Regions from separate parts of the Paenisporosarcina sp. P4_E4_2 genome, predicted to be linked through region 1. Evidence: riboswitches for the same ligand, from Rfam matches in the RefSeq annotation. Region 1 holds a riboswitch; each other region holds the start of a gene.
The links. Region 1 has a riboswitch for lysine ahead of AC1DSB_RS09600 (amino acid permease). Riboswitches for the same ligand answer to the same signal wherever they lie in the genome.
Positions count from the first base shown of each region.

Region 2: it holds a riboswitch for lysine, as region 1 does, so the genes downstream of both, AC1DSB_RS19440 (aspartate kinase) here and AC1DSB_RS09600 (amino acid permease) in region 1, are expected to answer to the same signal.
Region 3: it holds a riboswitch for lysine, as region 1 does, so the genes downstream of both, AC1DSB_RS04930 (transporter substrate-binding domain-containing protein) here and AC1DSB_RS09600 (amino acid permease) in region 1, are expected to answer to the same signal.

Region 1 is NZ_JBFUJC010000109.1:3,666-8,895, reverse strand. Features, by position in the region: gene AC1DSB_RS09600 (amino acid permease) at 60-1,460, opposite strand; lysine riboswitch at 1,568-1,750, opposite strand; gene AC1DSB_RS09595 (MerR family transcriptional regulator) at 1,932-2,696, shown strand; gene asnB (asparagine synthase (glutamine-hydrolyzing)) at 2,754-4,601, opposite strand; gene AC1DSB_RS09585 (DinB family protein) at 4,745-5,227, shown strand.
Region 2 is NZ_JBFUJC010000531.1:7-2,116, reverse strand. Features, by position in the region: partial or broken gene AC1DSB_RS19440 (aspartate kinase) at 1-780, opposite strand, end outside; lysine riboswitch at 776-888, opposite strand; partial or broken gene uvrC (excinuclease ABC subunit UvrC) at 977-2,110, opposite strand, start outside.
Region 3 is NZ_JBFUJC010000034.1:8,879-14,108, reverse strand. Features, by position in the region: gene AC1DSB_RS04945 (DEAD/DEAH box helicase) at 1-739, opposite strand, end outside; gene AC1DSB_RS04940 (amino acid ABC transporter ATP-binding protein) at 1,000-1,740, opposite strand; gene AC1DSB_RS04935 (amino acid ABC transporter permease) at 1,757-2,512, opposite strand; gene AC1DSB_RS04930 (transporter substrate-binding domain-containing protein) at 2,573-3,412, opposite strand; lysine riboswitch at 3,548-3,730, opposite strand; gene AC1DSB_RS04925 (phosphoglycolate phosphatase) at 4,396-4,731, shown strand; gene AC1DSB_RS04920 (GGDEF domain-containing response regulator) at 5,057-5,230, shown strand, end outside.

The DNA of each region.
Region 1 (5,230 bases):
AAGCTTAAACACATAAAAACGCCCACTTCATTTCATAGATGAAGTGGGCGTTTTGGGTATTAAATGTTGTTGTTTGCTTTTTTAACTCGACTGTAAAACAGAATCCCGCTGGCTAATAGGATTACACCAAATGTAAAAGTCTTGAGGTCGGCTGTACCTGCATAAATAACCCAAATGGAGTAAAGGGTAGCAAGAACTCCTATAATCCCATCCGTAATTCTACCTCTTCCATTTTTATATGTTTCACCAGTAAAGACCAGCTTCAACTGGAAAGCAGAAGAAATGAAATAAGGAACTAAATATGACAGCGTTGCGACGATAATGATGAAATCAAAAGCGGCTGCTATCGTATTTGATACCGTGGAGAATATGAACACCTGTGCAACTAAATTAGTGATGACTAAAGAAAAGACAGGTATCCCATTCTTATTCACTTTTGCGAATGAAGGGAGAAATAAACCTTGTTTTGCTGCCTGGTAAGGAATTTCAGCACTCAGCATAACCCAACCAATTGTGGAACCAAATAAACTGACCAGACCGATGGCGGCAAGAATTTTTCCACCGACTGGTCCCAACACAGTTGAAATGGCATCGATAAGTGGTTTATCAGAAGCGATTAGTGCTTCATGGCTTAACATTCCTAAAACTAGCGTGCTGATCCCTACATAAATGGTTAGAGCAATAAGTAGTCCAATCGTCGTTGCACGCTTAACATCGATTGGTTTTTTAGCACGAGATGCAAATACTACGGCAGATTCAACACCAACGAATGCCCAAAGAGTTGCTACTGCTGCACCATTAACTTGCCCCAAAAGACCAATAGATTGTCCAAGCTCATCATATCTCGGCGCTACAAAAGGAAGAATGTTTGCTTTTTGAAATGCAAATAGACCAATTACAATAAATAATATGAATCCAATTACTTTCGTGGCAGTGGCAACAAAATTTATCTTCCCRGYATTTTCTAGACCGTTTAGGATGATATAATGCACACCCCATAACAATAATGTACAAACTGTAAAGGTAAGTGCATTCCCCATTTTTAAAGTGAAGTTACCAATGGTAAACAGTTCAGCCTGATTAACTAAAATAGGGAAGAACGTGGACAAATAACCTGCAAAAGTGGTGATGATGGCAACATTACCAGCAACATTCCCAATCCAATATCCCCAAGAAGACATAAATCCTGACAACGTGGAAGCGTTACTGCCCGGCTTAAACAATTCCTTTGCATAAATCTGTGGACCACCAGTTAAATTAGGTTTTCTCAATGCAAGATTGCCAAACACGAGTGCAATCATCAACACTCCAAATCCCGTAATCAACCAAGCGGATAATACGCCGGCAGGGCTTGCAACTTCACTCAAAGTGCGGGGGAGCATAAAAATGCCGGATCCCACCATATTTCCAACTACTAACGCAGTTAAAATCCATAAACCTAGTTTTTTGTTCGTGTTCATAAGCATATGCTCCTTTCAGTTCATTTTCTATCTACCCAAAAAACATGATTTGTAAAATAAATGTACATAAAACGCAATCAGAAACGGTGTGCAAAAACCGAATCAGACAAAAAGATAGTTTTCATGGTCAATCACTATGACAGTTCTGCACTTATTCAGTGCCAGTCCCAGCATTAGTAATCAGAGCGACACAGTGCTTCTGCGAAAAATTCTTTCGCTTGAAATCAGCAAGTTCAGTTCTCTGACTTTCTTTCAAGTAACTATTATTTATCGCGATCTCTACCTCATCTTAAGCTGATGAGGGCTATATTTATTCACTGTACTAATATAGATACGTTTAAATGATTAGTCAATTGAAATGATTTACTATAGTAGTGTACGAAAGTTCAGCTTATTGCAAGTTTTTTAGATTTTCCAATTGACATTGACGCAACGTCAAGGTGTACGATGAAATCAAGAGGAGGTGACGAGATGGAATACACAGTTCAAAAATTAGGGAAATTGTCGGGAATCAGTTCACGCACATTGCGATACTATGACGAGATGAATCTTCTCAAGCCGGCGAGAATCAATTCATCAGGATATCGGATATATGGCCAAGCGGAAGTCAATAAGTTACAGCAAATCTTGTTTTATAGAGAACTGGGTTTGAGTCTCGAACACATCAAACAAATCGTGAACAATCYTTCATTTGATGGTGTGAAAGCCTTGAATGATCATCGTTCACAACTCCTCGACAAACGAAAGCAGCTCGATCTACTGATTGCCAACGTGGAAAAAACGATTTCTTCAACAGAAGGGAGAAGTACCATGACGAACGATGAGAAATTTGAAGGCTTCAAACAAAAAATGGTAGATGATAATGAACAACAATACGGCAAGGAAATTCGGGCGAAATATGGAGATGACACGGTCGATAAATCAAATAGCAAAGTAATGAACATGACGCAGGCACAGCATGATGAAGTAACAAAGCTTGCCAATGAAATTGCCATGACTTTAGCGGAAGCTTTCAAGACGGGAGATCCCGCAAGTGAGAAAGCCCAAAAAGCCGCTGAACTGCATAAACAATGGCTTATGTACTATTGGCCAAAGTATAGCAAGGAAGCACATGCAGGACTTGGGCAGATGTATGTGGATGATGAACGCTTTACTGCCTACTATGATAAAGAACAGCCTGGAACGGCTGCATTCTTCAATGATGCCATTCAAATTTTTACCGGTATGAAGTCATAACAAAAGAGCAGATTGAGTCAATTCGACTTCAATCTGCTCTTTCTTTCGTTGAAATAATCAATCAATCAATTGAATATTGTTATCTTTATACCAAACGTGCATTTGAGCGAGATGGGCAAGAAGCTGTGGCCCAGACATCAATTGACCAAACCATGGAACTTTGAATGCAGTTCCTTTCGACTCAACCAATTCATTCAACCGGTCACGGTCAAATAGTTCATGCAGAATCGAATTTTTGTCTATCAGAATGTCTTTCAGCCAGCCTTGGACACGGTCGGTGTAATACGGATTATGGGTTTTAGGATAAGGGCTTTTTTTGCGGTAAAGGACTTCGTCAGGTAACATGCCCTCTAATGCTTTTCGCAAGATACCTTTTTCCCGATTTCCCGCCATCTTTATTTCCCAAGGAATATTCCAGGCATATTCGACAAGCCGGTGATCTGCAAATGGTACGCGTACTTCCAAGCTTGCTCCCATACTCATACGGTCTTTACGATCAAGAAGTGTTGTCATGAACCAAACCATATTCAGATAAAACATTTCTCGCCGTTTTGCTTCAAGACTTGATTCGCCATCGAGACGAGGAGTTTCAGCAACACTCTGTTCATAGGCCTGACGTGCGTAATCTTCGAGTTTGAGTTTTTTGCGCCAATCATCTTTTAATAAGGAGACTCGCTCGGTTGTGGAGCGCATCCACGGAAAACCAGTGCCATTTAAATCATTAGCATTGTGAAACCATGGATAACCACCAAAAATTTCATCCGCACACTCTCCAGACAAACCAACTGTGAAATCCTCTTTTATTTCTCTGCAAAACCATAACAAGGAGGAGTCGACATCCGCCATACCAGGTAAATCACGGACATGCACAGCTTCAGTCAGATGATCTATTAATTGATCTTGCGTAATGATGGAAGAGTGATGCACGGTTCCGAATGTATTGACGACCTTATCAATCCAAGGTCCATCGGCATTCGGCTGAAATTCATTCGCTTTAAAAAACTTGGCATTATCTTCATAGTCAATGGAATAAGTATGAAGAGGTCCTTTTGCTTCATGTTTGTAACGATTGGCTGCTATGGCCGTAATGGCACTGGAATCAACCCCGCCTGATAAAAAGGAACAGAGTGGCACGTCTGATACAAGTTGTCGTTCGACGGCATCCGTTACGAGGAAACGAACTTTTTCTGCCGTTTCATCCACTGAATCTGTGTGATGTTCACTTTTGACGTTCCAGTAGCGCCAAATTCGAAGACCTTGGCGTGAAACGGTTAATGCGTAAGCAGGTCGCAATTCCTTCACTCCATGGAATACCCCGGAACCGGGTTTTCGGGATGGCCCCACAGCCAGCACTTCTGCTAATCCTTCGCGAGACAGTTGCGTTTTCATATCTGGATGGGCAAGAAGAGCTTTAATTTCTGAAGCGAAAAGCAAGCCCCCGCCATGTTCAGTATAAAACAGCGGTTTTACGCCTAAACGATCGCGAGCAATAAACACTTTTTGATCCTTTTCATCCCAAATGGCAAAGGCAAATATGCCATTGAAATATTCCACACACTGTTCTTTCCATTCAATGTAGGAAGTCAGTAGTACTTCTGTATCGGAGTGTCCAGAGAAGGTATAGCCTTTTCGCAGTAATTCCTTCCGAAGATCTTCCGTGTTATATAATTCTCCGTTATAGCAAAGTGTATAGCGGGTATCATGATGTACTTTCGTCATTGGCTGCCTGCCACCTATAGGATCAACAACTGTCAATCGTCGGTGCCCAAATACTGCATGTGTTTCCAACCATACATTTTCATCATCTGGTCCGCGTTTGGCCAATGTTTTTGTCATGTTTTCAACTACAGATGCTTGTGTTCGCAAGTCGCGTTCAAAGTGAACCCATCCTGTAATTCCACACATTGATTCTCATCCCTTCTAACTCAAAAACTCTTCATTTGCATCTTTCTAGCCTATGCAAAAAAAAACAATAATGCTCATACGATAGGAAATTATCGATTGATTGGCGAATTACTTATTTAAGTGGAAGAGAAAGGAGAATACAGATGAAAACATTTTTTCAGTACAACTGGATCGTAAGAGAAGAATGGTACAAATGGTGTGAAGGCGTACCTCAGGAGGAATTATTAAAAGTCCGGACAGGTGGAGTGGGGGGGATTTTGCACACATTATTCCATATTATCGATGTGGAGTGGAGCTGGATTCGTGTCTTGCAAGGCAAGCCTGATTTCCAAGAGAGTTTTGAAGAGTATCAAAGTCTGGAGCGGGTGAAGGAATTGGATGCGCTCTTTCAACAAGACGTAAGAGAGTTTGTCCATGCATGGGATAACCATATGGAAATGAACGAATTACAAGAAACCAGACAGGATGGAAGCATCGAAATTCTCACATGGGGAGAAGTGATGCGCCACACCATAGCGCACGAAATCCACCATATAGGACAGTTATCAGTTTGGTCTCGTGAGTTAGGGAAAAAACCGGTATCTGCAAATTTGATTAGAAAAGGACTCACAACTTTAAAGCCTTGAGGA
Region 2 (2,110 bases), on a different contig from region 1:
TTCCGGTTCGAATGCGACACCACGCACTATCAAGTTTTTTTCCATAGTAGGTTCCTCCAATAATATGGTTCCTGTATCTTCACTTAAGCTAGAACGGACACTTAGTGGCATGCAATAATTTTTAGCGAATTCCACTGCCCTAGGATGCAAAACCCCAGCTCCTAAGTTAGCAAGTTCCAGCATTTCGTCATAGGATAGCTCCTGCAATTTTCTTGCCCCATCCACATATCGAGGGTCTGACGTATAGATGCCATCGACATCCGTGTAAATATCACACTGGTCCGCTCCTAGCGATGCTGCAATTGCAACCGCCGTCGTATCCGAACCACCACGTCCGAGTGTCGTAATTTCTCCATACGTATCCATCCCTTGGAAACCGGCTACAACAACCACTTTTCCATCCGACAAAGCCTGCTCCATACGAACAGTATCTATATTTTCAATTCGAGCATTGCGATGAACGGATTCCGTTCCGATTCCTGCCTGCCATCCCGTAAACGAAACCGCATCTTGCCCCATATGTTGAAGTGCCATTGTCAACAAAGCAATTGTTACTTGTTCCCCTGTTGACAGCAACATGTCCATTTCACGTTTTGAAGGTTCTGCTGATAAATCCCCAGCCAGACTCATTAATTCATCTGTCGTTTTCCCCATCGCTGATACGACTACTACGATTTCATGGCCTTTTGCTGTTTCACCGATTATGCGTTTTGCGACATTACGGATCCGTTCAGTGTTACCGACGGACGTACCACCAAATTTCATGACAATGCGACTCAATGTAAACTCTCCCTTATTTCCAAAGAAGAATTTCCCTTTCACTTTCCTTCAATGGATCTGTTCATCCTCGAGAAAGCTACTGTTGATTTCCGCGCCTCTATCACCACTTATTCGATGTTTGTTCAAAAGGAAGCGGATGCTCCTTGTTGAACATACATCAGTGATTCAATTTCAGTGAGTCAAGAATATCATATACTCACTCTTTTGACAATGACTCATTTTGAAAATATTCAGACATGGATTCCGCGATTTGCAATGGCAAACCTGATTGTTTCAGCTCTTCCACGGATGCTTCTTTGATTCGTTTTACAGAACCAAAATGCTTCAACAACATTTTTTTGCGTTTCGGACCGATTCCTTCAAACCCATCCAAAGCGGAAGCAATCGTCTGTTTCCCACGCTGTTGCCGATGGAATGTAATCGCAAATCGATGCACTTCGTCCTGAATCCGTTGTAGCAAATAAAACCCTTCACTTGTTCGTTTCAAGGGAATGATCTGTGGGGGTTCCCCATATAACAACGAAGATGTCTGGTGCTTCGCATCCTTGGCTAATCCTGCAATCGGAATAGACAAACCGAGTTCATCTTCGATCACTTCACGGGCGATTTCCATTTGCCCTTTCCCACCATCAATGACAATTAAATCGGGAAGAGGCAATTCATCCTTCAGCACACGCGTATAACGTCTGCGAATGACTTCACGCATGGCTCCGTAATCATCATGACGGGCAGCTGTTTTCGTTTTGTATTTTCGATAGTCCTTTTTATTCGGTCTTCCATCAATAAACGATACCATTGCTGAGACGGCATCAGATCCATAAATATGTGAATTATCGAATGCCTCAATTCGAAGAGGAGGCGCAATATCCATTGCAATCCCCAGTTCTTCCACTGCACCAATCGTTCGTTGTTCCTGTCGGTCTAGGAGCTGGAATTTTTCATGGATAGCGATTTCTGCATTCTTTGTCGCCAAATCAATCATTTGTTTTTTCTGCCCACGACTCGGAGAAGCCACTTTTACTTCTTCAAGAAGCTGGCTTGCCAGTTGCAAATCCACCGCACTTGGCAAATATACTTCTTTTGGCTTGATATGATGCGGTTTATCATAAAACTGGCCGAGGAACGTCAGGAATTCATCTTCTGGATCTTGATATAACGGGAATAATGAAACATCTCGCTCGATTAACTTCCCTTGGCGTACAAAGAATACTTGCACACACATCCAGCCCTTATCGATGGCATAACCAAAAATATCACGATCGGTAAAATCATTGGTCGTCATTTTTTGTTTTTCCATAACCGTTTCAATATGTGTGATTTGATCACGGTA
Region 3 (5,230 bases), on a different contig from region 1:
AGAAATCATCATTTTCCCAGCTATGTTTACTTGCGGAAAACGCTGCTTGAAACGTCTCATAATCACCGAGATGTCCAGGTTTCAGCAAGGAGATTAAATGAAATAATTCAAATAGATTGTTTTGAATAGGCGTGGCCGTCAGTAACAAACAAAACTTCTTCTTTAAATCTTGAACAAACTCATAGTTTTTTGTTTTATGATTCTTCAATTTGTGCGCTTCATCAATGATGATTAAGTCATAGTCCTGCTCATAGATATGTTCTTTATGTGGGCTCCTTTTGGCCATATCCATGCTCATGACGACGACACTGTAATGATCTAAACCATAGTTCTTTCGATAAGCAATGGCTGGAATATAAAATTTGTGGTTCAACTCTTGCACCCATTGATTGATTAAAGAAGCTGGAGCCAATATTAACGCTTTTTTCACAAGTCCCCTGATGAGGTACTCTTTCATTATTAAACCGGCTTCAATGGTTTTGCCAAGCCCCACTTCATCTGCGAGAATTGCTTTTCCATTCATGCGTTCTATCACAGTTTCCGCGACTTCGAGTTGATGCTTCAATGGTGTCAGGTTAGGTAAATATTTAGGAGATTGAAGACCGGTAAATTCGGTAATCAAGTTCGACTTTACTACGTCATAACTCATCTTATATAGCGTCCAGTTATCCCAAGCTTCACGATTTTCCAATCGATTTATTAAGCCTTCTTTCCACTTAGACGACCTTTCAATAATCATAGATATCACCTCATACAACATTTTCTTTCTAATAAGATGTCCAAAAAAGAAATAGCTATGATTTTTATTTGAAAATAAATATAAAAGCCTCAATCAAATCGTGATTTCACATTAAGCGCAACATCAAAATTAAAAACTTATTTAATATATTCAACTATTAAAATCATAGATTTGCTGCACTTGAGAGACAATAAGAAAAGGGACATCCAGTAATCGGATATCCCTTTTTGTCATGTAATTATGATCTAGAAAAGATTAATTTACATCTTTTTTAATGTTCGTTTTAAGAATTCTTTTGTACGTTCTTGTGTTGGGTTATTGAAAATTTGCTCTGGACTTCCCACTTCACAAATAACACCCTTGTCCATAAATACGACACGGTCTGAAACTTCCTTCGCAAATTCCATCTCATGCGTGACGATTAGCATTGTAAGACCTGTTTCAGCAAGTTCCTTCATGACTTTAAGAACTTCTCCTACCATCTCAGGATCTAGTGCTGATGTTGGTTCATCAAACAGCATGACGTCTGGTTCCATTGAAAGTGCACGTGCAATTGCTACACGCTGTTTTTGACCGCCTGACAAGTGGCTTGGTTTCGCGTTGATATATCGATCCATCCCAACGACTTTCAGGTATTTCATCGCAATTTTTTCCGCTTCTTCCTTTGAGCGCTTCAAAACTTTTACTTGTCCAATGACGCAATTGTTGAGGACATTATGATTGTTGAATAAGTTGAATTGCTGGAAGACCATTCCGAGTTTTGTTCGGTAAGCATGGATATCATGCTTGTTATCCAAAATGTTTTCATTATTATAAATGATTTGTCCGCCGCTCGGTTTTTCCAATAGATTAATGCAACGCAGAAGAGTGGACTTTCCAGATCCCGAAGAACCAATGACACAGACCACTTCCCCTTTATTTACCGAGAAGTCAATGTCGCGCAATACTTCATGGGATCCAAAAGATTTGCTTAGATGCTGTATATCAATAACTGCTTCCATGTGAACTTCTCCTTTCTTATCGGTTACCGTTTTTTGCTGTACCAAGTACATTTTCCGGCATTCCGATCATGCTGTAATTTTTAGGTCCGTCAAGTTTCCGTTCCACATATCGAAGGATTAATGTGACGGTGAATGTCATGATGAAATACAGGACACAGGCAACAAAGAACGATTCAAAATACCTGAAGTTATTTCCTGCCACTGATTTCGTTTGGAAAAACAACTCGGTAACGCCAATGACGTTAAGTACAGCCGTATCTTTAATATTGATGACAAATTGATTGCCTGTTGCCGGCAAAATGTTGCGAACGACTTGCGGCAGGACGACATGGATCATTGTCTGGAAATGATTCATGCCGATTGCCTGAGATGCTTCGAATTGGCCTTTATCGACGGACACTATTCCCCCACGGACAATCTCTGCCATGTACGCTCCTGTATTGATCGATACGATGAAGATGGCCGCAGACAATACGTCCATGCTGATGCCAAATGCCAGGGCCGATCCATAAAAGATAACCATGGCTTGCACGATCATTGGCGTGCCGCGGAAAAACTCAACATACACAGATAAAATTGTATTAATAATTTTTAATAGCCATTTTTTAGCCCCTCGTTCAGGCATTGGAATCGTTTTGATGACACCAATCAGCAATCCAATGATTGCCCCAAGAATTGTCCCGATAATGGAAATCAAGAGTGTCATACCTGCTCCACGAATGAACATCGGCCAGTTATTAGATAAAATCGTCATAATCCACTCAGTACTCATTTTTGTCCTCCTAGGAAAACGTAAAACCGGCTGCTATTGCAGCCGGTATCACGTTGTTACTTATTGTGCTGCCGGTTGATTTTTAATAGCGTTATCCATGATTTCCTTACGTTCTTCATCTGAAATCTCTGCGAGTGCTTCATTGATTTTTTCTGTTAAGTCACTGCCTTTTTGTAATCCGACTGCAGTTGTCGTGTCTTCTACAGACGTCTCGAAACCATCTGTAAATTCAACCATAGCGAAGTTGTCGTTAGCTGCGGAAGCACTGATTCCTTCTGGGCGTTCCGATACATATCCATCAATCATTCCTGATTCAAGTGCTACACGCATCGCCGGGAAGTTATCCATAGCAGTCTGCTTTTTCACACCTTTGATTTGATCGATCACGGAGTAGTGGAATGTATTTAATTGTGCCGTTACTTTTGCTCCTTTGAAATCATGGATCGAAGCGGCGCCCTCATATTTCCCGCCTTTTTTAACAACCATGACCAACTCTGAAGTATAGTAGTTGTCCGAAAAATCGATTGACCCTTTGCGATCAGCTGTTGGTGACATGCCAGCAATGATGGCATCGATCTTGCCAGAAACCAATGCTGGAACAAGACCGTCCCATTCCGTTTTGACAATGACCAATTCTTTACCTAGCTTGTCAGCGATTCGTTTTGCAATTTCAACGTCATAGCCACCTGCGTATTCAGCATTTCCGTCAATTCTCACTCCGCCATTTGCATCATCCATTTGAGTCCAGTTGAATGGCGCATATCCTGCTTCCATTCCTACTATGAATGGGTCTTTCTTTTCTGATGAACCTGTTTTCTCTGAACTGCTTGTCCCACAAGCTGTTAAAAGCAAAATGGTAGAAAGGAATATCGTTAAAAATATGGCTGATTTTTTTCTCATGACTAGTTCTCCCCTTTTGTTTGATATATGTTTTAAATCGTCTTTATAGACTAAAAAGGCCAACTCCACAAAAAAAGACCTGAGATGAACTCAGGTCGCAATATGCGTAGTTGCCCTAAATCCTCTACTTTTCCCAAATGAGATAGCACACTCAATAAACCGGGATGTTTATTGAGACAGTCCTGCAGTTCTTAACTACAGACCCAGCAAGTAATACCGAGAAATATTACTCACTTCGGCGACATTTCCTTCTCCTTAGAATCAAAGCTTTCTCAAACTCCTCTAAGGACTGTTAAATATCGCGCCTCTACCTCACCATATAAGTGAGGTTGTATTCAATTGTGAATCAGTCTTTCAACAACATCCACAGTCTACAACAACATAAATTATCTGTCAACCAATCTAATAATCTAGTACTTATCCTATTTGCATTTGTTGAGTCACCATTTCTTCCATCAAAAGCCAAATGATATATATATATTTCCATTATGCTATCGTTATCACCAAAGACAGCACAGACTTTGGGAAACCCAACACAACACAAGTACGCCTATCACATCCGGATGAGGCAGTAACCTGCGATCCGTAATCGAAGAGACAATGAAAAATGATGGATGAAATAGTGGAGATCAACAAAAAAACCGTGGCATGACATCGCCAACGGTTTCATAGATAGGGGTTACTACAATAGGAAGACCCATTATTTTATTTGAATTCCTATTTCTGTATTAACTTGATTTAATTACACATTACGAGATTTTCCTGGGGAACAGCATTCGACGCAACGCCCCGACGTTCATCAACAGCATACAAATTTGTAATGTGAGTGTCACGTAATAAGATAATAGCTAACGAACCAGAATAGTATAATAAACAAGCATAAAATAAGATTTTGAGGAGTAAACGATCGTAATGAAAAGACTTGTATTAATACAAAGTGGTCATGTGAACAAAGTAAGAACGCTATTGAAAGGTGAAGGTTAATGAAGAAAAATCTATTAAAGCGCTTATTCGTATTTGGTGGAGMTATGTTACTTTTCCTAGCTGCATGGGTATATTTTATTATGGATTACGGTACACCAGATGAATTTAGTAAAGAAGCGTGGCCAGAAACCAAAGAAACAGCTAAACTAGCGACTATTGAACACTTTAAAAAAGAAAAAAATGTTGATGTTGTGATTAATAATATAAGTCATTCAGGAGAGTATGCGACATCTGAAATTTATTTAGATGGACATGTCGCTGGCGATGAACAACAGAAAATCTGTGCTATTGTAAATTCTTCTAAGGACTATCAAGTTGAAATTTGCAAAAACTAAAATTGGAAATCATCCAACCTTTTGGAGCCAAATGGAGCAGTTAGCTTTTGCTAACTGTTCTTTGTTTTTCTTCTTGCCTAATTAAAAATTCCTTTGCTTTCTTACGAACGGTGTCCTATTTACGTGATTTGATAATTTAAAATAACTACACTAAATGCATTATGTTGTTTCTTTAACTCGCTTTCCATAAACCTTGAATTTTCATGACTTATTCGATTATTTATCATCTGAAATTGTGTAGTAAGATTGCCTGACTCATACTAACATGTATTTCTATTTACCCTATTTTGTTATAATTAAGATTCAAAGTTTGGAGGTGCACAATATGGATCAACACATTCCATTAAATGAATCTAGATCTCAACCTCGGGATGAGGTGTTAATTTTACTTATTGACCCAAATATTGATTTTGTCATGGACATGAAAGATTCTTTTGACCGACATTCTATTTCTGTTTTAATTGCAACGACCGCTTCAAAAGGAATTGAATATTTCCAT